DNA from 3 places in the Weizmannia sp. WK01 genome. Region 2 is predicted to be linked to each of the others. Evidence: riboswitches for the same ligand, from Rfam matches in the RefSeq annotation. Region 2 holds a riboswitch; each other region holds the start of a gene.
What was found. Region 2 has a riboswitch for thiamine pyrophosphate ahead of thiT (energy-coupled thiamine transporter ThiT). Riboswitches for the same ligand answer to the same signal wherever they lie in the genome.

Region 1 (7,564 bases), 740 kb from region 2:
TGCCCGTCAATGTCGAAGCAAACGCTATTGATTGAGTATCGTTTTAAAAGATGTCTCATGGCTAACCCAGATTCTGCTTAACGGATAGGACGTCCTGATATCTCACAGCACCTGAGCCATGTGGAGTGTGTTTGCATTTAAAAAATATAATGAGAAAATAAACCACAAGGCGGTGAAACGTTTTGAGAGTGAGCCGTGAAGAATTAAAGCGGATGATTGATCAAATTCCTGAACAAGATGTCCTTGAAGTGTATGATTTTATTGAATTTTTAACCTTCAAGCGGGGAGAACAAGCACTAAACGAAAAGGAAGTTGAATATCTGGCAAAAGATGAAGAAGTTGTTCGTCAGGTTCAAAAGAGTCGCGAAGATCGGCGAAACGGACGCATTTACAGCAAAGAACAGGGGCTTAAGTATCTTCGGAGATGTTTCAAGGGGTCTTAAGCGTGGACAAAGAGTATCGTGTATTTTGGTCACAAACTGCGCTGGACGAATTGAGCAATATTCGGGGATACAAACAAGAAGGCATATGCTTATTGGTGTTAGTATGAAACATAAACGCTTGGAACAAAAAGGATCGCTTGGTCAGCTTTCATTAGCTCGTAAAGTAACGATAAGTCGAGAAACCCCTACTTCGAGTGACCCATCGAAGTGAGAGTAGTTCACTGTGGAGCCATTTTTATACGTATATGTCAATTCTATTTCGTGCAATGTTTGTGCTCGCCTGAAGCGGGAGAAGGGAGAAAAATGAACAATCAATTTCGACGAGAAGATATTGACTTTTATTCAAATGGAACAAGGTGTAGCGCGTGGCTATATCTACCCAATGTAGATAAAAGGTGCCCGGTCATTGTAATGGCTCATGGCTTGGGTGGAGTGCGTGAAATGCGGTTGGACGCATATGCTGAAAGGTTTGCTGCTGCCGGGTATGCCTGCTTTTTATTTGATTATCGTAACCATGGAGCAAGTGACGGAAATAAAAGACAACGGATAAATGTAAAAGAACAACTTGCAGATTGGAACTCTGCCATTGATTTCATCAAAAAGAATGATAGCATTGATGATAGTAAAATACTCCTGTTTGGAAGTTCGTTTAGTGGGGGACACGTTATAACCCTATCAGCTCATCGAATAGATATTCTTGCAACCGTGGCACAGTGCCCATATACAAACACCTTAGCTACAGTGAAAACGGTCTCACCACTATCTGCCCTAAAAATATTCCCCTTTGCCATAGCTGACGTTTTATCTTCTATTACCGGGTATCATCCGGTCATGATTAAATTGGTGGATGCGCCGGGGAAAGTAGCGATGATGGCTGTTTCTGACTACAAAAAGGTTTTTAAGTTGATGCCTGAAAATTTAAAGTTTGTGAATAAAGCCCCCGCAAGATCGGTTTTAGAATTCTTTAAATATTCGCCTAGTAGATACACTAAAAATATAGGAATACCGATATTTTATGCGGTTTGTCGGAAAGATACATTAGCACCTGCTTGGGCAACCATAAAGTGTGCAAAACGCTCCAAGAAAGCAACGATAAAAGAGTATGACTGTGGACATTTCGATATTTATTTAGGTGATTATTTTGAAAATGCAATAGTAGATTATATAGGCTTTTTTGATAAAATTACAAAAGGCTAGTTGGATAATCAAATGCAACAAGCTAAATAAATGAAAAAAACCATGATAAACCGTTTGCGATAAAAACGCAATCAATACGGGGGTTTATCTATGGTGAAGATTGCCACCCTTCGTGCAGAAGGAAATCCATGCAAGTAATCACTGATATGGTTGGCTGTAATAAAAATACCGTATCTCGGGAACTGAAGCGTGGTACAGGCAGCATTTGAGTCAACATTCTTTGGCTCTGTTTCCATATTTTACAAAAACTTAAAAGACGGACAATAAATCTCCTGTTGCACAAAATACGATACTATGATATGGTAAGAGTAATGTAAATGAATATTCATAATAATCTACTAGGGGCGCCGGGTTGGCTGAGAAGTACCCTTTGAACCTGATCTAGTTCGTACTAGCGAAGGGAAGTAGGTGATGAAATTACACCTGATGATTTGTAATTGATACACCCGCTTTCCGATGGAGGGCGGTTTTTTTATTTTGAGGATGCTCCTCCTGCCATTGCTCGGGGCAAAGGGTGAAACCAGCCTGCAAACCGCATTCGGCTTTCCGGTAAACAAGGAGGAATCATTGTTGAAACGATCTTTTACAGAAAGACTATATCAAAATGTCCAGCCGATTTGGGAGAAAAACCATAACCATCCTTTTGTCGTGGGACTGGGGAACGGAACTTTAGAAAGAGATAAATTTATCTATTATTTAAAGCAGGATTACGTATATTTAGTTGAGTACGCAAAACTGTTTGCCATGGGTGTTGTGAAAGCGGGTAACCTCGGCATGATGACGAGATTTGCTGCGGTGCTCCATGAATCGTTGCATTTTGAGATGGAACTGCACCGCCAATACGCTGCCGAGTTTGGCGTTACTCGGACGGATTTAGAAGCAACCCAACCAACGCCGATCAACCTTGCTTACACGAGTTATATGCTGCAAGTGGCCGCCAATGGAAGCTTGGCTGAACTTGTTGCCTGCTTGTTGCCGTGTGCCTGGGATTATTGGGAAATTGGGAAACTGCTAAAAGTAAATCATCGAGACACATTGGAGGCCAATCCTTACAAGAAATGGATCGAAACCTATTCTTCAGAAACGTTCGGCTCCGGAACGCAGTGGTTAATTGACTTAATGGACCAACTGGCAAGCGGAAAATCAGAAACGGAATTGGCAGTCTTAGAACGCCATTTTCAAATAGCCTCAAAGTATGAATACTTATTTTGGGATATGAACGATAAAAAACAAGACTGGCCGGTCTGATTTTCATTCACAACTAAAAAGGAGGGAAGGTTGGTTCTAATGAGAAAAACACAAAAAATAACAGCAACTGCAGTTATTGCAGCTATCACAACTGTATCCAGCAGCTTGATTTATATCCCGGTTGGTTTTGCAAAAATTTTTCCGGTACAGCATTTTGCCAACATACTCTCGGCTGTTTTGCTAGGCCCCGGTTATGCGGTTACGCAAGCTTTTATATCCTCGCTTTTACGTAACTTGCTTGGGACAGGGAGTATTTTTCCTTTCCGGGAAGCATGATCGGCGCGTTTTTGGCAGCTTATCTGTACGCGAAGACGAATAAGCTCATTTTTGCCTTTGTTGGGGAGGTTATGGGGACAGGCATTCTCGGTGCCTTGGCATGTTATCCCATTGTTGTTTTCTTACTCGGCCAAGCGTCAACGCTTTTCGGATTTATCCCTGCCTTCTTTTTAAGCTCTTTTGCAGGGGCCATTTTTGGCTATGTTTTGATAAAAGTTTTACAAAAAAATAAAGGGTGGGACAGAATGATCAATCATACCGTAAGCAACCGTAAGTTTTGAGCGAAACACCGGGGAGGAGTGAAGGCATTACCACGGCGCATACAGGATGCCAGCCATTGATAACCGGTCAAAATTTATGCCAGCAAAACCAGGCTCTTGAAAACAGCAAGCTGTCTTACGTTATTTTTATTCCTGTCCCGAAATCTGTGCCAGCAACATCAGGCTCTTGAAAACAGAGCCTGATGTTATTGGCATTATGACGGCACTCCGGCATAGTCTGAAACCTTCGCTGGCCGGATCCATTTGCCAACCGGCTCGCCTGTATACAGCCGCTATCCAGATTGAATACGAGCTTCCTCTTACATTTACATTTGAACGAAGCACCACGGAGGATTGAAGGCATTTGCCATGGTGCATACAGGTTGCCAGCCATTGATAACCGGTCAAAATCCATGCCAGCAAAACCAGGCTCTTGAAAACAGCAAGCTGTCTTGCGTTATTTTTATTCCTGTCCCGAAATCTGTGCCAGCAACAACAGGCTCTTGAAAGCAGAGCCTGATGCTGTTGGCATTATGACGGCACTCCGGCATAGTCTGAAACCTTCGCTGGCCGGATCCATTTGCCAACCGGCTCACCCTTGATACCACCGCCATCCAGATCAAATACGAGCTGTCCTCTTACAAAAGTTTTCGTAACCCGGCAATCAATTTTTCTGCCGATATACGGGCTGTGCTTATGGCGGTAATAGAGGTCTTCCGCACTTACCGTGTATGGCCGGTCGGGATCGAGAAAGAGGAGATCCGCATCTTTTGCGAGCGCAATTTCCCCTTTCGATTTTAAGCCAAAACGTTCGGCAGGGTTGGTTGCAATCATGCGCGTAAATTGCGTAATGGGAATATTGCGCTTTTTGACAGCCTCATCGAACATCAAATCGACATTATTCTGGCACCCGGTTATGCCGCCCCATACCTCAAAAATATTTCCGGTTTCGCTGTCCTTCATTACAGGCGGGCAAGGGGAATGGTCGGATGTCAGCATATCGATTTTTCCTTGTTTCAATCCTTCCCAAAGTTTTTCCTGCTCCGCTTCGCTGCGCAAAGGCGGGGAACATTTGGCAAGTGGGCCGATTTCCGCAAATTGGGCTGTTGTGATGGTAAAGTAATGGGGGCATGACTCAAGCGTGACATCCTGTCCTTCGTTCCGCACTTTCGTAATTTCTTCCACCCCTTCCGCACTGCTGACATGGACAAAATGCAGTTTGCACCCGGTTTGTTTCGCAAAATATAGCGCCCGCTTGATGGCATCCACTTCTGTAAATACAGGCCGTGTTGCAACATAATCAGCCGGACTTGTTTTCCCTTGTTTGATCATCTCCTCTGCTAACCCATCGGTAATGGCGGCATTCTCTGCATGAATCAATAAAATATGTCCCAGCTCGGCTAATTTTTTCATCCCCGCATAAAGCGTGTAATCATCTACATTTTTAAAGTCTCCCGGCAAATCGGTTCCGCAGCTGGCCATAAAACATTTATAAGCAACAACACCGCAATCGGAAAGTTCTTTTAACTGATCGAGATTACCTGGGACTAATCCGCCGTAAAAAGCGTAGTCCACATAGTTTTTGCCGGCGGCAGCGGCAAGCTTTTTTTCTAAAGCATCTTTTGTTGTCGTGGCAGGCAGCGCATTTAAAGGCATATCTACATAGGTTGTCGTTCCCCCGGCGGCAAGCGCCTTTGTTCCGGTTTCAAATCCTTCCCATTCCGTCCTCCCCGGTTCGCACATATGCACATGGATGTCGACCATTCCCGGCATCACATATTGGTCTGAAGCGTCATAAACTTGTTCTGCCGTTTCCTCAATTTTATCCGCAATTACAGCAATTTTTCCATTTTGGATGGCAAGATCAGCGATTTTAACGCTGTTTCTAAAAACAACTTTTCCATTTTTTATGAGCGTATCATATTTCATTGTGAATCCCCTCCCTGTGATTTGATTCGAGAACGACTGTGTTTTGAAAAATTGTATCCTTTTTAAATTTTGAAAACGGAAATGCGTATTTTGACAGAATGATATAGGCTAAACCAGCCGCAACAAAGCCGATGATCCATGCCAGTTCCACTTTTGCAAATGCGGCAGCCGCGCCAATTACTAATGAAATGACAGCCGCAGGGTTATAGCCGGAATAAGGCCCGTCTTCCGCGTACAAGTCGGCGATATTTACCTTTTGTTTTCGGAAGATGTAGTACTCAATCAATAGAATGGCTACAATCGGACCTAAAAACGCCGAGTAAGCCAGAATGAAAATGTCGAGCCCCTTTGCTGAAGAATCCCGGACAAGCACCCATGGAAAAGATGCAAAAGCAAGCAGCCCTGTAATGGTGACAGCATACTTAAATTTTAATTTCGTAAGCAATGTAATGACGTAAGTTGGTGGAATAATATTGGCAACCATATTCACCGAAACGGTCCCGATCACGATAAACGCAGACACGAAAAATGTAATATAAGGATTATCGACCACTGCTGAAAAAGCCTTTACAGGATTTGTAATTCCGGTAGCAGAAGCAAGCATGGCCCCCATCGTTAAAGCAAACCCGTATGCGATAAAGATCGGAATAAAATACAATAACCTTCTTTTTGTATGGCTGATCCCGGCTTTCAATTCTCTTGAATAATCCGCTGCACTTAAAAAGATGGCGGCATAATTGCCCATAAACGTCATGATAAAAGCAAAGAATGGCAGCCCCCACGTTCCTTTTGCATGCACCCATTTGTTTGCAATCGTGGCGCTATGGGATGTGAGAAGAATGCTGAACACATAGAAAAGTGCAGCTAAAATCACGACTGAAGTCAGGGCCTCCACCCACTTAATCGCATGAAAGCCATAGAGGGAGAGCGCAATTTGAAACAATTGGAGCACGATAAAGCAAACAGCCGCATTGTCAAAAGCTCCGCCCGTTGCAATTTTGGCCATTTCATTTAAAGCCGTGCCGCCAATCCAGCTTTGGTATCCGTACCAAACAATGGCAGGTATCCCGCGGCAAAGCGATGTGAATATCGAACCTTTTACGCCGAAGGACATTCTCAGCTGGACAACGTACGGAATGCCTGTTTTGTAGCCTAATCTGTCGTTCAATGAAAAGATGGTTGAAATAATACTGATGGCGATCAATGCCGCAGCAAAAGTTTGATAAATGTTTAATGTCGCCATCCCGGCCACAATCAGACTTGCACCAAGCGTAATATTTCCAATATTGACCCCGTCCCCAATCCACATAAAAATATAATTCAAAGGGCCAACTGTTCTGTCTGCATCTGTTTTCGGGATCAGGGAGGGATCCATACTCGCCTTCTTCTGCGGTTGCGGATAAGCACTTTCCAATTGAGTAGCCATTGCTTCAGCTCCTTTTCAATAGATTTACGGTAGTGAATTTGGAATGTTTCTTTTGATGTCGTTTAATATCACATATAATGTCATCTATATTTTTAATATAGCAAAGGATAAACGGTTTTTCATTAGCGATTTTGCACAATTCTTTATCTATTTATTATTCAAAATAGATAAAGTAGAACCAGTGTTGGTGTTTTCTTTGTTTTTTATGTAAGGTAACTTAACATGAATAGGAGGGAGAGCTGAAAGATTTTTTCTTGGTGAAAACAAAAGCTTGGGTTTGAGGAGACATCCTTTATCCAAATAATCGCTGCTGTAGGAAATGTAAAAACAGCAGATTCTGCACATGATTCAACCAGGATTTTTTAGCAAAAATGGTCACGGCCGGATTTGTATGGATGTTTTGCACCGAAAACTCGCCTCAGCAATTTCCCCATTCAGTGCTACCAATTTTGTTATAATAGAAATGCTAGGTGAGAGCCCAAAAATATCAGTGATCATTTCTGGTGAGCGAGGACAAATATTGTAAGCGGTTAAGTATAGAATGGTTTTTATATATTGTTGTGTTTACATCAAATCCATTTAGGAAAAGGAGCGTTGCGCATGTCCTATATCGTTGATTTCAAAAATGTGTCTGATGTTGGTCTAGAGTCTTCACCTGTTGCGAAGGCGCTAGCCGGTTTGCGTGCGAATGAGGCGCGCTATTTTATGAATAAATACAAACACGTATTTACTGTTTTGCCAGCTGCAGAAAGCGGAGAGACCCTAGAATATGTGAATAGGATTTT
Region 2 (7,564 bases):
TTTTTGTCACTCGTCCGGATTTCACGGACGAGGCGTACGGTTTCCCGGCGGATGGTTTCCAAAAACTGCTTCGGGTTGCCTTTTCCGCGGGCAATTGCTTCAAGCTGTTCTTCCCATTTGGCGGTGAGTTCCGGCGATTTTAGCTCGTCATTGACAAGGTCGATCAGTTGCTTGCCTTTCGGGGTCGGCACAAGGCGGCCGGACTCACGGCTGATCGTTTCGGAGGAGACGAGCCGTTCAATGATATCGGCGCGTGTTGCCGGCGTCCCGAGTCCGTATTTTTCCATTCTCGAAAGAATATCCGCTTCGGAATACCGTTTCGGTGCTTCGGTTAAATGCTGGCTGAGCCGGATTTGTTCCAGCTTAAATTTTTTTCCTTCTTTGATCGAAAGCAGCGTCGTATTTTCCCGCTCCTGTTCATGGTGCAAAACAGCGGTAAAACCGGCATTTTTCACGGCCATTGTCCGCCCGGTCATGGTTTTTCCGCCTGCTTGAAGTTTAAATTGGACGGTTTCATATTCATAAACCAGATAGAATAGCGCAAGGAACCGTTTTACGATCAGATCATAGATTTTCCGTTCATCGGCAGACAAATCTGATAAGGCCGGGCGTTCATCTGTTGGAATAATCGCATGGTGGTCCGTCACCTTCGCATCATTGATGACACGTTTGGCCAGTATTTTACCTTTCCGGGAAAGGACCGGCTGAACTTCTTCTTTGTATGCATCTTTCACCGCAAGCAGCCGGTCGTACATCGTATTTTCCATATCTTTCGTCAAATATTTCGAATCGGTGCGCGGGTAGGTAACGAGTTTATGCTGTTCATATAAGTTTTGCAGCACGTTCAATGTTTTTTTTGCTGTAAAACCAAAACGGTGGTTGGCATCGCGTTGCAGTTCCGTCAAATCGTAAGGGAGCGGCTGCTGCTCTTGCTTCTGTTTGCGGATCACCTCTGTCACGACGGCAGTCTGCCCGGATAAAGCCGCATGTATGGCATTTGCTTTTTGCTCGTCAAATATCCGTTTTTCGCCATGCTGGTCATACGATACTTCGAGTTTTCCGGCGAGCGCTTCAATGGTCCAGTATTTTTTCGGCACAAAAGACTGGATTTCCCGTTCGCGCTCGAGCACCATCGCCAATGTCGGCGTCTGCACGCGCCCGGCGGAGAGCGGATCGTTGTATTTCACGGTTAAAGCACGGGAGACGTTCAATCCGATCAGCCAGTCTGCTTCGCTGCGGCAAACGGCGGAGTGGTACAGATTGTCATACTGCTTTGCCGGTTTTAACTGTTTGAATCCGTCTTTAATCGCTTTATCGGTCTGGGAAGAAATCCATAACCGTTTCACCGGTTTTTTCCAGCGCATTTTTTCCAGAATCCAGCGTGCGACAAGTTCGCCTTCGCGCCCGGCATCGGTTGCGATAATGCAGTCTTTGATGTCGCTTCTTTTGCCAAGCTGTTCGATCGCTTTATATTGCGGATAGGTCTGCCGGATTGTTTTAATTTCCATTTTATCCGGAAGAATCGGCAGGTCTTCCATACGCCATTCTTTATATTTCGGATGATAATCTTCCGGCATTTTCAGTTCGATCAAATGGCCGAGCGCCCATGTCACGATATAGCGCGGCCCCTCAATATAACGTTTTTTATTTTCCGTGCAGCCGAGGACGCGCGCAAGTTCGCGCCCGACGCTCGGCTTTTCGGCGAGTACAAGCGATTTCATTGCATAACACCTTTCTTTTATTCCTGTCTGAACAAGTATAACGCATCAAACAGGATTGATAAATCATTTCGTTTCTTCTGTTTTCACAGTGAAAATTTTGAAATACAAACGGGCTTTTGGTAAAATTGTGGTTTGTAAGAGACAGTGTAACCTGAAAGCCTGCATTATATCTTGCAAATATAATTGGATAGGTGGTTATCAATAATGGAACAAACAAAGCCGTACAGAGTCTTATTGTATTACAAGTATGTTGAAATTGAAAATCCGGAAGCCTTTGCAGCCGAGCATTTGCAGTTCTGCAAAGAGACCGGTTTAAAGGGGCGTATCCTCGTTGCCAAAGAAGGGATCAATGGCACCGTTTCCGGAACGGTTGAACAAACAACCAAATATAAAGAAAAGATGCACGCCGATCCCCGGTTCCGGGACATGGTCTTTAAAGAAGATGAAGCAGATGGCCATGCGTTTAAAAAAATGCACGTCCGCCCGCGCAAGGAACTTGTTACGCTGCGGCTTGAAAAAGATATCAATCCGAATGAAAAAACGGGAAAATATTTATCCCCGAAAGAATTTCGCGAGGCGCTGCTGGCTGAAGATACCGTTGTACTGGATGCGCGCAATGATTATGAGTATGATCTCGGCCATTTCCGCGGAGCATTGCGTCCGGATATCCGCACTTTCCGCGAACTGCCGGGATGGGTGCGCGAACATAAAGATCAATTAAAAGGCAAAAGAATTGTGACGTATTGCACAGGCGGCATCCGCTGTGAAAAATTTTCGGGCTGGCTTTTGGAAGAAGGGTTTGAAGATGTCGGCCAACTGCACGGCGGGATTGTAACATACGGAAAGGATCCGGAAGTGCAGGGCGAGCTGTGGGACGGCAAACTGTATGTATTCGACGAACGGATTTCCGTTCCGGTCAATCGAAAAGAACATGTCGTTGTCGGCCGGGATTATTTTACGGGGGAACCGTGCGAACGTTATGTCAACTGCGCCAACCCGGCCTGCAACAAGCAAATTTTATGCTCGGAAGAAAATGAACATAAATATATGCGGAGCTGCTCGCATGAATGCCGTACCGTACCAAATAACTTATATGTAAAAGAACACGGCCTTACACCGGAAGAAGTGGCTGAACGGCTGCGCCGGATCGAAGAAGAAGACGCGGCGTTAAACCGGTAAACGGTGCGGCTTTTAACCTTACTATCCGAAAAGCGGATGGTGAAAAAGGGCATGGAAACCGTGCTCGCTCCCTGCCGGAACGATTCCTTGCTTCGGAAACGGCATTTTCTTGAAAGAAACAAGGCCTAAAGAGCGGAATGTGAAAAAGAGAAGAAAAACCGGGAACTGCTGCAAACATCCCAGCTCGGGGGCAGGGTTAACAAGCGGTGCGTTCCGGAACAGAGAAAGGATTTGGTGCAACTGGGCCAAATCCTTTTTATCTGCCTGTTTTTTGTGTAAAATGGGGAAAAATGGGCATCTTTGCCGCTTCATACGCGGTATGGCAGAGGATGAAAATCAGCGGGCAATATTTTCAGGATAGAAAGAAAGGCGGGATTTGGATGTGCGGGAGGTACACGTTAACGGCATCTGTAAATGAATTGGAAGAAAGGTTCCATGCCAAAGCTTCTTTTTCAAGCAGTGAATATGCCAAAAGTTATAATGTCGCGCCTTCGCAAATGGTGGCTGCCGTGATCAGCGCCCATGGGCAGTACAGACTCGGTTTTTTAAAATGGGGCTTGATTCCTTCCTGGGCAAAAGATCCGAAAATCGGGCATAAGATGATCAATGCCAGAAGCGAAACCGTATTTCAGAAACCGGGTTTCCGGGAGGCAGTGAAAAGGCGGCGCTGCCTCATTCCGGCCGATTCTTTTTTTGAGTGGAACCGAAAAGACGGCACCCGGGAGCCGATGCGGATCAGGCTTAAGAACAGGGGCATTTTTGCGATGGCCGGGCTTTGGGAAAAATGGATGGACCAGGAAGGGAATCCGGTCTTTACTTGCACGATTTTAACGACAAAGGCGAACAGGATGATGGCAAAAATTCACGACCGGATGCCGGTGATTTTACGCAGGGAAGATGAAGAAAAATGGCTGGACACATCGGTCACTGAGGCGGGCCGGCTGTTGCCACTCCTTTCGCAGTATGATGCAGACCTAATGGAAATGTATGCCGTATCTGAACGCGTCAATTCGCCGAAAAACAATTTTCCGGAGCTGTTATTGCCAAAAGATTAAATTTTTTGTTGAAATGTTGTGGCAAAAAGTTTATCATAAAGGTGACAATTTCATGAACGTAACCACAGGGGGAGCGTTAAGCTGAGAGTGAACGCCATGTTCTGACCCTTTGAACCTGTCCGGTTAATGCCGGCGTAGGGATGTGGAATTTCTTTTGTCCTCCCATGGTTCGTTATGTTCATGCATACCAAAAGGGGGATTTTTTTATGGGCAAATTAAGTTTACAGGCTATGATTGAAGCGGCTATTTTTGCGGCGTTCGCGCTCGTGTTGGACTTATTGCCGTCCATTAAGGTGACGTCCGCGATTTCTCTGTCGTTTGCCATGCTGCCGATTTTTGTGGTCGCTTTTCGCTGGGGATTTAAAGCAAGTGTTGCTTCCGGATTTATTTGGAGCCTGCTGCAGATCGTCACCGGTGATGCTAATGATATTCTTAACCCGCTTCAGGGCATCATGGAATATCCGGTCGCTTTTTCGTTCATCGGGTTTTCCGGGCTTTTCCGGCCGCTTGTCGAAAGAAGCTGTCGTCACGATAAAAAGGGCACGATGACTTTTTGGATATGCCTTTCCGTTCTTACCGGAAGTTTTGCCCGCTATTTCTGGCATTTCGTAGCCGGCGTGATTTTTTGGGGTTCCTATGCGCCTAAAGGACAGTCGGCGTTTCTCTATTCTCTCATCATGAACGGCGGCACGATGATTGGGAATGCGATTTTATGCGCAGCTGTTGCGGCGATTCTCTTGAATGCCGCCCCGCAGCTGCTGACAAAATACCGCAATCCGCACAGGCATGCGGCATAAAAGCAACTTGAAAACGGCAAGGCCAACTGCGCCTTGCCGTTTTCGCTGAAGGAAAGAGGCTTCATGGTAACAGGCGCCTTGTAAAGCCGGTAGTCCGGTTTTTACTGCTTTTTCGGTTGATGATAGGAGGCTACGGGTAAGGCTTTCGAGAAACGGGAAAAGATAAATAGAAGGAAAATGAAAGAAAGGGGATTTTATGGACAAAGACATTCATCACCCGTTTGGCCACCGGGTCATCCCGATGACTTCGATTGAGAGCGGAACAGGCAGGGAATTGCTGCCGGATATCTATTGCCTTACCATCCAAATTGTCAATGTGTGCCTGATCGGCAGGGCCGGAACCGATGCATTTGTCCTCGTGGATGCCGGCATGCCGGGTTCTGCCGAAGCGATATTTTCAGCCGTGCGGGCACGCTTCGGGGAAAAGGCAAAACCAAAAGCGGTTTTACTGACGCTCGGCCATTTTGACCATGTCGGAGCGATTGCGCCATTATTGGAAAAGTGGGACGTGCCGGTTTTTGCACATCGATTGGAGTTGCCCTATTTAACCGGGCGTGAAACGTATCCGGATCCCGATCCGTCCGTTGAAGGCGGCCTGCTGGCGAAGATTTCCATGATTTATCCGAATGAACCGGTTGATCTTGGCCATGCTGTCCAGCCCCTTCCCGAAGACGGGACGGTCCCGTTTTTGCCGGGCTGGAAATGGATCCATACGCCCGGCCATTCGAGAGGGCATGTGTCGTTCTTCAGGGAAGCAGACAGCGTGTTGATCATGGGGGACGCATTTATCACCGTCAGGCAGGATGAATTTTGGAAAGTGCTGGTGCAAAGGCAGGAAGTAAACGGGCCGCCGCGCTATTTTACAAATGACTGGAAAGCGGCCAAACGCTCAGTTGAAAAATTAGCTGCTTTAAAGCCGGAAACTGCTGTTTGCGGCCACGGGATCCCGATGTCTGGCTCCGGCTTGCGGAAAGGGCTTGAGGACCTTGCATCCAGATTTGATGAAATCGCGCTCCCGGATCACGGGAAATACGTAGATGGCACACAATAGGCGGTTTGTTCATTGCTTCCTTCCCCGCAAAGGTTTACAATAATTTGTAAATGGATGGATATAAAGGGGTGAGAAAATTGGAAGTCAAAGATTTTATGATCCGGGATGTTATTACGGTAAAAAAAGAGACAACGATCCGGGAACTGTTAAAGGTGCTTGCCCACCACCGGATCGGCGGCGTACCGGTCGTGGACGCGGAAGGAAAGCTACTCGGTATGATCAGCGACGGGGATGTCATCCGCTTTTTGCAGCCAAAAGCACGGACCGTTTACGATTTTTATATTACGATCGTGGTAAATGAGCAGGAAGACTTTAATGAAAAATTGGTGCACAGCCTGGACTTCCCGGTGGAAAAGATTATGAAACGGCGGGAACTGTATACGGTAAGGCCTGAAGACGATTTTGAAAATGCGCTCAGGATTCTGGTAAAACACCATTTTAAAAAGCTTCCGGTCGTCAATCAGGCAGGGCGTGTTGTCGGCGTCATCTCAAGAGGCGATATCATGCGCCAGATTACGGATAAATTGCTCAACAGCTAAATCGCAATGTTTAGACCGGCCTCCCCGGGGAAGACTATACATAACAGTCTTTCGGGGAGGTCAAATCATGAACGGAACTTCAATGCCGCAATCTCCTGAACCGTTGTGGCGCAAAACGGTCACGATGCCGCAATTTCCATCGTTAACGCAGGATATGGAAGCCGATGTGGCCGTTGTGGGTGCCGGAATGGCCGGGATTGTAACTACCTATTTGCTGGCAAACGAAGGGTATAAAACGATCCTGTTTGATGCCGGATCCATTGCAAATGGCACAAGCGGGCATACGACGGCAAAAATCACCGCACAGCACGGGCTCATTTATGATGAATTGATCCAGCATATAGGAAAAGAAAAAGCATCCCTTTATTACAAAGCAAACGAAACAGCTGCATCGTTCATTGAACAAACGATCCTGAAGCACGGGATCCGCTGTGATTTTTCGCGGCAGGATGCCTTTCTCTATACCAATTCCGATGCATATATTGAAAAACTGGAAAAAGAAATGCAGGCGTATGAAACCCTCGGCATCCCGGGAGAATGGATCGGTTCGCTGCCGGACGGGATTCCCGGGAAAAAAGCGGTGAAAATGGCCGGGCAGGCACAGTTCCATCCGCTTTCGTACTTAAAAGCACTGATTGAATATTTAATGGACAAAAATGTCCCGATTTTTGAACAAACCACTGCGAAAGATATCGATTTTGGCAGCCCATTAAAAATCAAAACGGAAAAAGGGCATACCATGACGTGCAAATACATTTGCATCTGTACACACTATCCTTTTTACAATGCGAAAGGCTTGTATTTCTCAAGAATGTATCCGGAACGTTCGTACTTGCTTGCCGTGAAACCTGTAAAACCTTTTCCGGGCGGCATGTACATTAATGCGGAGCAGCCGTCGCGTTCATTCCGGGAAGCGGAAGGAGCCGGGGAAAAACTGCTTTTGGTCGGCGGAGAGAACCATAAAACCGGCCATGGGGAACCGGAGATCCGCCACTATGAAGCATTGCAGCAATTTGCAGAAGAAACATTCGGAATAGGGGCATTCTGCTGTCGCTGGTCAGCCCAGGATATGACCACATTAGATAAAATCCCTTATATCGGCCCCATTACCAAAAATGAAGAAAGGGTCATGGTCGCAACAGGGTTCCGCAAATGGGGGATGACCGGCACCCATCTCGCCGCCATGCTGATGCGGGACCGGATTATGCAAAAAGAAAATCCT
Region 3 (7,564 bases), 820 kb from region 2:
AAACTTAGCGGCCGGCCTATTTGGGGCTTACTCAATAAGCAAAATGGATACTGACAGCTTTGGCAAAAATTTTAAATGCAAGGGTTTTTTTCGACATCCAGCACTTCTTCGCGAACATCTACCTTTTCTCTTGCGACGTTGAGTAGTTTTCGCCAAATTCGTTTTTCAACCCGGATGCCGTTGTTTGGCCGGAAACTTCTGTGGCAGGATCGGCTGTTCTGGGAGCGGCCGTTTCATTGAGGGCAGAAGCATCATTGTCTACGAGCACAAGATAGTGTCCGGCATCAATTTCAGTCGAATAGCGGTCCAGTTCGTCCTGCGGGAGATCCAGATTGGTCAGTTTTCTTGTCGTTTCATCATAATAGTCCGGCTTGAAGAACCCTTTGATTTTCTCCCAGACAGAGCTGTTTTGTTCATCCTGGACAGTGGTGGTGTGGTCCACATTTGCGCCGGTCTGCTTTTTCAATAAAGTTCCATCATTCCCGTTTGAAATAATAGAAATATTGGAAGTGCTGTAGCCTTGTGCGGTCAACCGGTCTACTACGTCAATCGTTTCCTGCAACGTTGTGTAAATACCAACTACTTCTTTTGCCATCTCTATCTGCCTCCTAATGGTGATAGTGCATTTTTACCCGGTAGAAAAAGGGTTAAACGAGTTTCATAGGTTTTAACATCTCCATAAAATTCAGTCAATATAGAATTAAATGGAGGGAGAGAGATGGAAGAATCTGCATATCTATCGTATGATGCAACAGGGCTGGCCGGACTCGTAAAGCGAAAAGAAGTAAGTGTGGAAGAAGTGCTTGAGGCGGCAATGGCCCGGATTGAAAAAACAAACAGGCGTTTAAATGCCGTCATCCGGACACGGTTTGAGAAAGCAAAAAAGGAAGCGGCCACGCTCCGTACAGATGAGCAGCCATTTGCCGGCGTGCCGATTTTGCTGAAAGACCTTTCTCAGGCAGTAAAGGGCGAGCTGCTCACATCCGGATCAAAACTGCTCCAGCAAAACCGTGCCAGAGAAGATGCTTTTTTTACGGCAAAATTGAAGGAAGCGGGGTTTATCATTCTCGGACATACAAACGTACCGGAATTTGGATTAAAAAATATTACGGAACCTGAACTTTATGGTCCGGCGCGCAATCCGTGGAATCCCCATTTTTCACCCGGCGGATCAAGCGGTGGTTCCGCGGCTGCGGTGGCTTCCGGGATGGTACCGGTTGCCGGTGCAAGTGACGGCGGCGGATCGATCCGCATCCCAGCTTCTTTTACAAGTTTAACAGGATTAAAGCCGACAAGGGGAAGGACACCGGTCGGGCCGGGCCGTGGACGGCAATGGCAAGGGGCGGCTATTGACTTTGTGCTGGCAAAAACAGTCAGAGACAGTGCAGCGCTCCTCGATGTGCTACAAACGGTAGAGCCCGCCGCTGCTTTTCAAACGCCGCTTTTTCCGGGATATGTAAAGGAACTAGAGCGGAGTGGAACGAAAAAATACCGGATCGCGTTTTCGGTTGAATCGCCGGTCGGGACGCCTGTCAGCCGCGATGCAAAACAGGCTGTCTATAAAACGGCAAAATGGCTGGAGCAGGAGGGCCATCTTGTGGAAGAAGCCAAAAACGGTGTTGACGGCAGGCGGCTGATGGAAAACTATTATTTAATGAACTGCGGGGAAATGGCGGCGGAACTTTCGGATTTGGAAAGCGCACTTAGACGCCCGCTTACGGAAAAAGATATGGAGCCGGTTTCGTGGGTCTTGTATGCTGCCGGGAAAAATGTCACGGCGGCGGAATACGCAAAGAGCCTTGCGGAGTGGGATAAAGCCGCAGCACAAATGGCTGCTTTCCATGAGACTTATGACCTGTATATCACGCCTTCAACCGCGTTTCCGGCACCGAAAATCGGGGAACTTACCCAAACCGGGAAAGAGCGGGATCGCTTGTTTGGCGTTACCGGACTTCCGAAAGAAAAGCAGCAGGCACTTGTCTATGATATGTTTGAACCGAGCTTAACGTTTTCCCCGTTTACGCAGCTGGCCAATTTAACCGGGCAGCCGGCGATCAGCCTGCCGGTTCATGTAACAGCGGCCGGGCTTCCTTTAGGGGTACAGCTGGTTGCGCCGAAAGGAAATGAACATTGGCTGCTGGATGTCGCTTATGCGCTCGAACAGTCGGAACTTTGGGTTGGCATGCAGGGAAACCCTTGCCTTTAAAGCATGAATAAGCGGCGTTACTTACGCACGGGTTGGAACTCTACGTTAAGGAAGGCCGCGAAAAATCCTCGCTACCTTAACGTAGAGTCACTCTACGTTAAGGAAGGAGACCAAAAATCCCCGCTATCTTAACGTAGGGCGTTCTATGTTAAGGAAGGGTGAAAAAAGCAGGATTTATCTTAACATAGAAAGGAAGCTCGACAAAAAGACATGCTTTCTTAATGTAGAGACGTCCTATGTTAAGGAAGGCTGCCCAAAAGTCCCGCTTCCTTAACGTAGAGGCGTTCTACGTTAAGGAAGCTCGAAAAAAATGCCCGCTTTCTTAATGTAGAGGCGTTCTATGTTGAGGAATGCCGGCAAAAAGTTCCGCTATCTTAACGTAGAACTCTCTATGTTAAGGAAGTCCGAAAAAAAGACATGCTATCTTAACGTAGAGGCGTTCTATGTTAAGGAAGGCCGTCAAAAATCCCCGCTATCTTAACGCCCCAATCTTTACCAAGGCAGGCAAAGGCCGGCTTGCGCACCGCACCATCCTATTGAAAATTTTTTGCCAAAAAGGATGGCTTTCATGTTACAATAAAATTACAAGGAAAAAAAGCAGGGGAGCCGGTTTGGCTGAGAGGATGCCGCTTTGCATCGACCCTTCACCTGATCTGGATAATGCCAGCGTAGGGAGTCTCATATTGAAGCATGTTTCGGCATGTTTTGGATGGACAGGCTTTCTTGCGCATGCAATGAAAGCTTTTTTATTTGAAAAAAAGGAGGAGAATTTGATGGAAAAATCGAATCAAGTAACGGTTTCTTTTTCAGTTGTTCCGCATATTAAAAGTGATGACTTATACGGTGTCGTCGACCGCGCGATCGAAGTCGTCCAAAATGCCGGCGTACGTTATGAAGTCGGGGCAATGGAAACGACGATGGAAGGCGATCTTGACGAGCTGCTTGAGATCATCAAAAAAGCGCAGGATGCTTGCGTTCAAGCCGGTGCGATTGATGTCCTCACATCGATCAAAATCCATTACCGGCCAAGCACCGGGGTGACAATGGATGAAAAAATTGCAAAATATCGCGAACAAACGCCGCAGCCGGTTCGTTAACACGGCGCTCACGGCTGCCTGGCTCATTTTTTTGCTCTTCGTCTGGCAAGGGGTAACGGCCGGCTTTCATATCAGTGAATGGATGCTGCCAAAACCGACGGAAGTATGGCAGGAATTGAAAAGCCTGCAATGGATGGTTTGGCCCAATATTTGGCAAACTGCAAAAGAAGTATTGATCGGACTAGCCTTTTCCATTGTGATTGGCGCAGCGATTGCCGTTTTTATGGATATGGTTCCCGTTTTCCGGATGCTGGTCCGGCCGCTTTTGGTCGTTTCGCAAACGATTCCGATTGTGGCAATTGCGCCGCTTTTAATCGTCTGGTTCGGATTCGGGCTCCAGTCAAAAATCATTGTGGTCATTTTAATCTGCTTTTTCCCGCTGGCATTGAGCATCCTGGAAGGGTTTCAAACGGTGGATGATGACTTGGTGAAACTGTTAAAGACCATGCATGCTTCAAAATGGCAGCTATACCGGAAAGTCAAATTTCCGGCTGTGCTCCCTTACTTTTTTTCCGGTTTAAAAATTGCCGTTACATATAGTGTGATGGGTGCCATTATCGGTGAGTGGCTCGGCGCAAGCGAAGGGCTCGGCGTCATGCTGACAAGGGCGACGAAATCTTTTATGACGGCCCGCCTGTTTGCTATCTCTGCTGTCATCATTGGGCTCACATTTCTTTTATACGGCGCTGTTGAATGTTTGCAAAGGCTATCCGCACCATGGGTATACCGAAAGGAAGATCATCAATGAAGAAAATGTTAATCATCTTGCAGGCGGCCATGTTGCTGCTTGCTGCCGGATGCGCCGGAAGCGGGCAGAAGGAAAGCAGCAAAAAAGCGCTGCAAAAGGTGACGGTTGTGCTGGACTGGTTTCCGAACACCAATCATACCGGCCTGTATGTAGCTAAAACAAAACACTATTTTCAAAAGCAGGGCCTGGATGTGAAAATCATCCAGCCGGGGGACAATATTACGGCTGAACAAATGGTGGCTTCCGGGAAAGCGGATTTCGGGGTCAGTTATCAGGAAAATGTCACCACGGCAAGGACGGAAGGAATTCCGATTGTGTCCATTGCCGCGATTATCCAGCACAATACTTCCGGCTTTGCTTCTTTGAAAAAAGACAACATCACTTCTCCGAAAGACTTTGAAGGAAAACGTTACGGCGGCTGGGGTTCGCCGTCTGAAGAAGCCGTCATCAAAACGGTCATGGAAAAATATGGCGCCGACTACAGCAAAGTAAAAAATATTGTGCTCGGCCAGACGGATTTTTTCAAATCAATCGGGCGTGAAGCGGATTTTGAATGGATTTATTACGGCTGGGACGGCATCCAGGCAGAGCGGAGCGGGAAAAAACTGAATCTTATCATGGTCAAAGATCTCGACCCTGCGCTTGATTATTACAGCCCGGTCATCATTACAAGCGAAAAACTGGCCAAAGGGGATAAACCTCTTGTCAAATCTTTTATGAAGGCTACGGCTCAAGGCTATACATTTGCAATCAAGCACCCGGAACAGGCCGCCGATATCCTGATTAAGGACGTGCCGGATACAAATAAAGGGCTTGTCCGCGCCAGCCAGAAGTGGCTAAGCACGAAGTACCAGGACGATGCCGCGGAATGGGGGGTACAGAAGGAAGAAGTGTGGCGCCGTTATATGGACTTCCTTTATGACCATAAAGTCATTAAGAAAAAAATCAACATCAAGGCTGCCTACACAAACGAATTTCTTCCAAACCGGCCATGACGTATTTGCAATTGGAAGGTATTACGAAAACATTTGGCGGGAAAAAAGTGCTGGAAGGCATTTCCGCAACGATCCGGAAAGGTGAATTCTGTACTTTTATCGGGCCGAGCGGATGCGGAAAAAGCACGCTGTTAAATATCATTGCCGGGATTGAAAAGGCGAATGGCGGCAAAGTGCTGCTTGACGGCAAACCGGATGGGGTTCAGGATGCCGCCGGTTTCATGCCGCAGCAGGATTTGCTTCTGCCTTGGCGGACGGCACTGCAAAACATTGTTTTGCCGCTTGAAATAAAAGGGGTGCGGAAACGGGAACGGGTTTTGCGGGGGATGGAGGTGCTCCGGCAGTTTGGCCTTGAGGATTACGCCGGCCACTATCCCGCCTCGCTCTCCGGCGGCATGCGGCAGCGGATCAGCTTTTTGCGCACGTATTTATGCGAAAAACCGGTTATGCTGCTAGACGAACCGTTCGGGAAGCTCGATGCTTTTACTAAAATGGATGTCCACCGCTGGCTGCTCGAATCATGGGAGAAAGGAAACCAGACGATTCTTATGGTTACCCATGATCTTGATGAAGCCGTGCTGCTATCGGACCGTGTTTTTGTCATGTCGCAGCAGCCGTCCGCCATCATTCACGAATTGAAGGTGCATTTGCCGCGCCCGCGGAAATGGGAGATGCTCTCTTCGGATGCGTTGAAAAAAGACAAAGATGAACTGTTAAGAGAACTTGCCTCATTTTTGGGGAAATAAAAAAGGTTTGGAGATGCTCCAAACCTTTTTTTACAAGTTCAGCATATTGGATGCCGCATATTTTTCGACGGAAAGGCCGGTCCGGTCAATTTTGGCCGGTTCAACCAGCACATGCGGAAAATGGGCGTGGATCGTTTCTGCCATGGCCTCTGCCTGCCCGGACGGCACAAGCGAAATAACCGTCGGGCCGGCGCCGCTAATGACCGTCCCGTACGCGCCGAGTGATTTAGCCAGCCGGCGGATCTCCAAAAATTCGGGGATCAATTTTGTCCGGTACGGCTCGTGAAAACGGTCCTGTTCCATCATTTTTCCGGCCAGTTCGTACTGGCCGCTTATGAGCGCCGCAATAAAAAGATTGCTGGCCGCACTTCCTTTTACCGCCTCTTTCCGTGCATAAAAATCAGGAAGCACTTTGCGCGCATCTTCCGTTTTTAACTCATAATCGGGAATAAACAGGAGCAAATCCGCCATAATGTCAAAAAACGGCACGACTTCGACTCGTCCGTCCCCTTGCTCGGCTGAAACAACGAGCCCGCCGAACAGGGATGCCGCGACATTATCCGGATGCCCCTCGATCCGGGTGGCAATGTCCAGCTTTTCTGCAAGCGAAAGCCTGAGATTTCCGGCAAAGTTGGCAAGTTCAATGCCGGCCACAACGGCTGAGGCGCTGCTGCCAAGCCCGCGAGCAAGCGGAATTTCGCTGTCAACAATGACTTTGCACGGGGCAAGCTGCACGCCGTATAAATCCGCAACCTGCCGCGCAATTTTTAAGATAAAAGGGTCGCTGTCTTCCGGAAGCGGCGGCAAAAGGGGTGATACTTGTTCAAAAACCCATTCCTCGCTGCTAAGCACTTCAAGCGTTAAAAAACGGTTGAGCGCCATGCCGACTGAATCAAATCCGGGCCCGAGATTTGCCGTGCTTGCGGGGACGCGGATAACCAGCCTGTTCATACATGGATCACATTCGAAAGATAATCTGTCACGGCTTCCTCCGTTGCCGGCAGCACGGCAGGCCGGACTTCGACTTGGGACATGGCGGTCTGCGGGTCTTTTAGCCCGTTTCCGGTCAGGACAGCAACCACTTTGCTTCCTTTTTTGATCTGTCCCGTTTTGACCTGCTTGATGACACCGGCGATGGACGCACATGAACCCGGTTCGGCGAACGTTCCTTCATTGCGGGCGAGCAGCCGGAACGCATCAAGGATTTCCGGGTCTGACACTGAGTCAATCACGCCGCCTGATTCATCGCGGGCGTTGACAGCCAGTTTCCAGCTTGCCGGGTTGCCGATCCGGATCGCGGTGGCGACCGTTTCCGGGTTTTCGATCACCCGATCCCGGACGATGGCAGCTGCGCCTTCCGCTTCAAAGCCGTGCATTTCCGGCAGGCCGGTTTCGAATTTCTCATTGAACTCTTTGAATCCTTTCCAATACGCGCTGATGTTTCCGGCATTGCCGACCGGGATGGCAAGGACATCGGGTGCTGAACCCAGCTGCTCACAAATCTCGAAAGCTGCCGTTTTTTGGCCTTCCAGCCGGTAAGGGTTAACCGAGTTTACAAGTGTAACAGGCGAAGTTTCGCTTACTTTCCTGACGATTTTAAGCGCCTGGTCAAAATTGCCATCAATTTCCACGATTTCAGCGCCGTACATAACGGCCTGTGCCAGTTTGCCAAGCGCGATTTTTCCGCTCGGGATCACGATGATTGCCCGGATTCCGGCTTTTGCGGCATAGGCGGCCGCAGAAGCGGAAGTGTTGCCGGTGGAGGCGCAGAT

Region 1: another riboswitch for thiamine pyrophosphate. It lies ahead of tenA (thiaminase II); the one in region 2 lies ahead of thiT (energy-coupled thiamine transporter ThiT).
Region 3: another riboswitch for thiamine pyrophosphate. It lies ahead of OF158_RS03775 (MTH1187 family thiamine-binding protein); the one in region 2 lies ahead of thiT (energy-coupled thiamine transporter ThiT).

The regions. Positions count from the first base shown of each region.
Region 1 is NZ_CP109616.1:901,290-908,853, forward strand. It holds gene OF158_RS04085 (hypothetical protein) at 189-443, shown strand; gene OF158_RS04090 (alpha/beta hydrolase) at 747-1,640, shown strand; TPP riboswitch at 1,971-2,060, shown strand; gene tenA (thiaminase II) at 2,097-2,888, shown strand; partial or broken gene thiW (energy coupling factor transporter S component ThiW) at 2,928-3,445, shown strand; gene allB (allantoinase AllB) at 3,956-5,353, opposite strand; gene OF158_RS04110 (NCS1 family transporter) at 5,343-6,779, opposite strand; gene OF158_RS04115 (DUF8821 family protein) at 7,380-7,564, shown strand, end outside.
Region 2 is NZ_CP109616.1:1,644,811-1,652,374, forward strand. It holds gene OF158_RS07585 (DNA topoisomerase III) at 1-1,721, opposite strand, end outside; gene OF158_RS07590 (oxygen-dependent tRNA uridine(34) hydroxylase TrhO) at 1,926-2,900, shown strand; gene OF158_RS07595 (SOS response-associated peptidase) at 3,281-3,955, shown strand; TPP riboswitch at 4,013-4,113, shown strand; gene thiT (energy-coupled thiamine transporter ThiT) at 4,162-4,752, shown strand; gene OF158_RS07605 (MBL fold metallo-hydrolase) at 4,949-5,803, shown strand; gene OF158_RS07610 (CBS domain-containing protein) at 5,872-6,342, shown strand; gene OF158_RS07615 (FAD-dependent oxidoreductase) at 6,410-7,564, shown strand, end outside.
Region 3 is NZ_CP109616.1:823,816-831,379, forward strand. It holds gene OF158_RS03765 (YflT domain-containing protein) at 119-595, opposite strand; gene OF158_RS03770 (amidase) at 719-2,206, shown strand; TPP riboswitch at 2,796-2,898, shown strand; gene OF158_RS03775 (MTH1187 family thiamine-binding protein) at 2,980-3,303, shown strand; gene OF158_RS03780 (ABC transporter permease) at 3,254-4,051, shown strand; gene OF158_RS03785 (ABC transporter substrate-binding protein) at 4,048-5,046, shown strand; gene OF158_RS03790 (ABC transporter ATP-binding protein) at 5,043-5,792, shown strand; gene thrB (homoserine kinase) at 5,823-6,743, opposite strand; gene thrC (threonine synthase) at 6,740-7,564, opposite strand, start outside.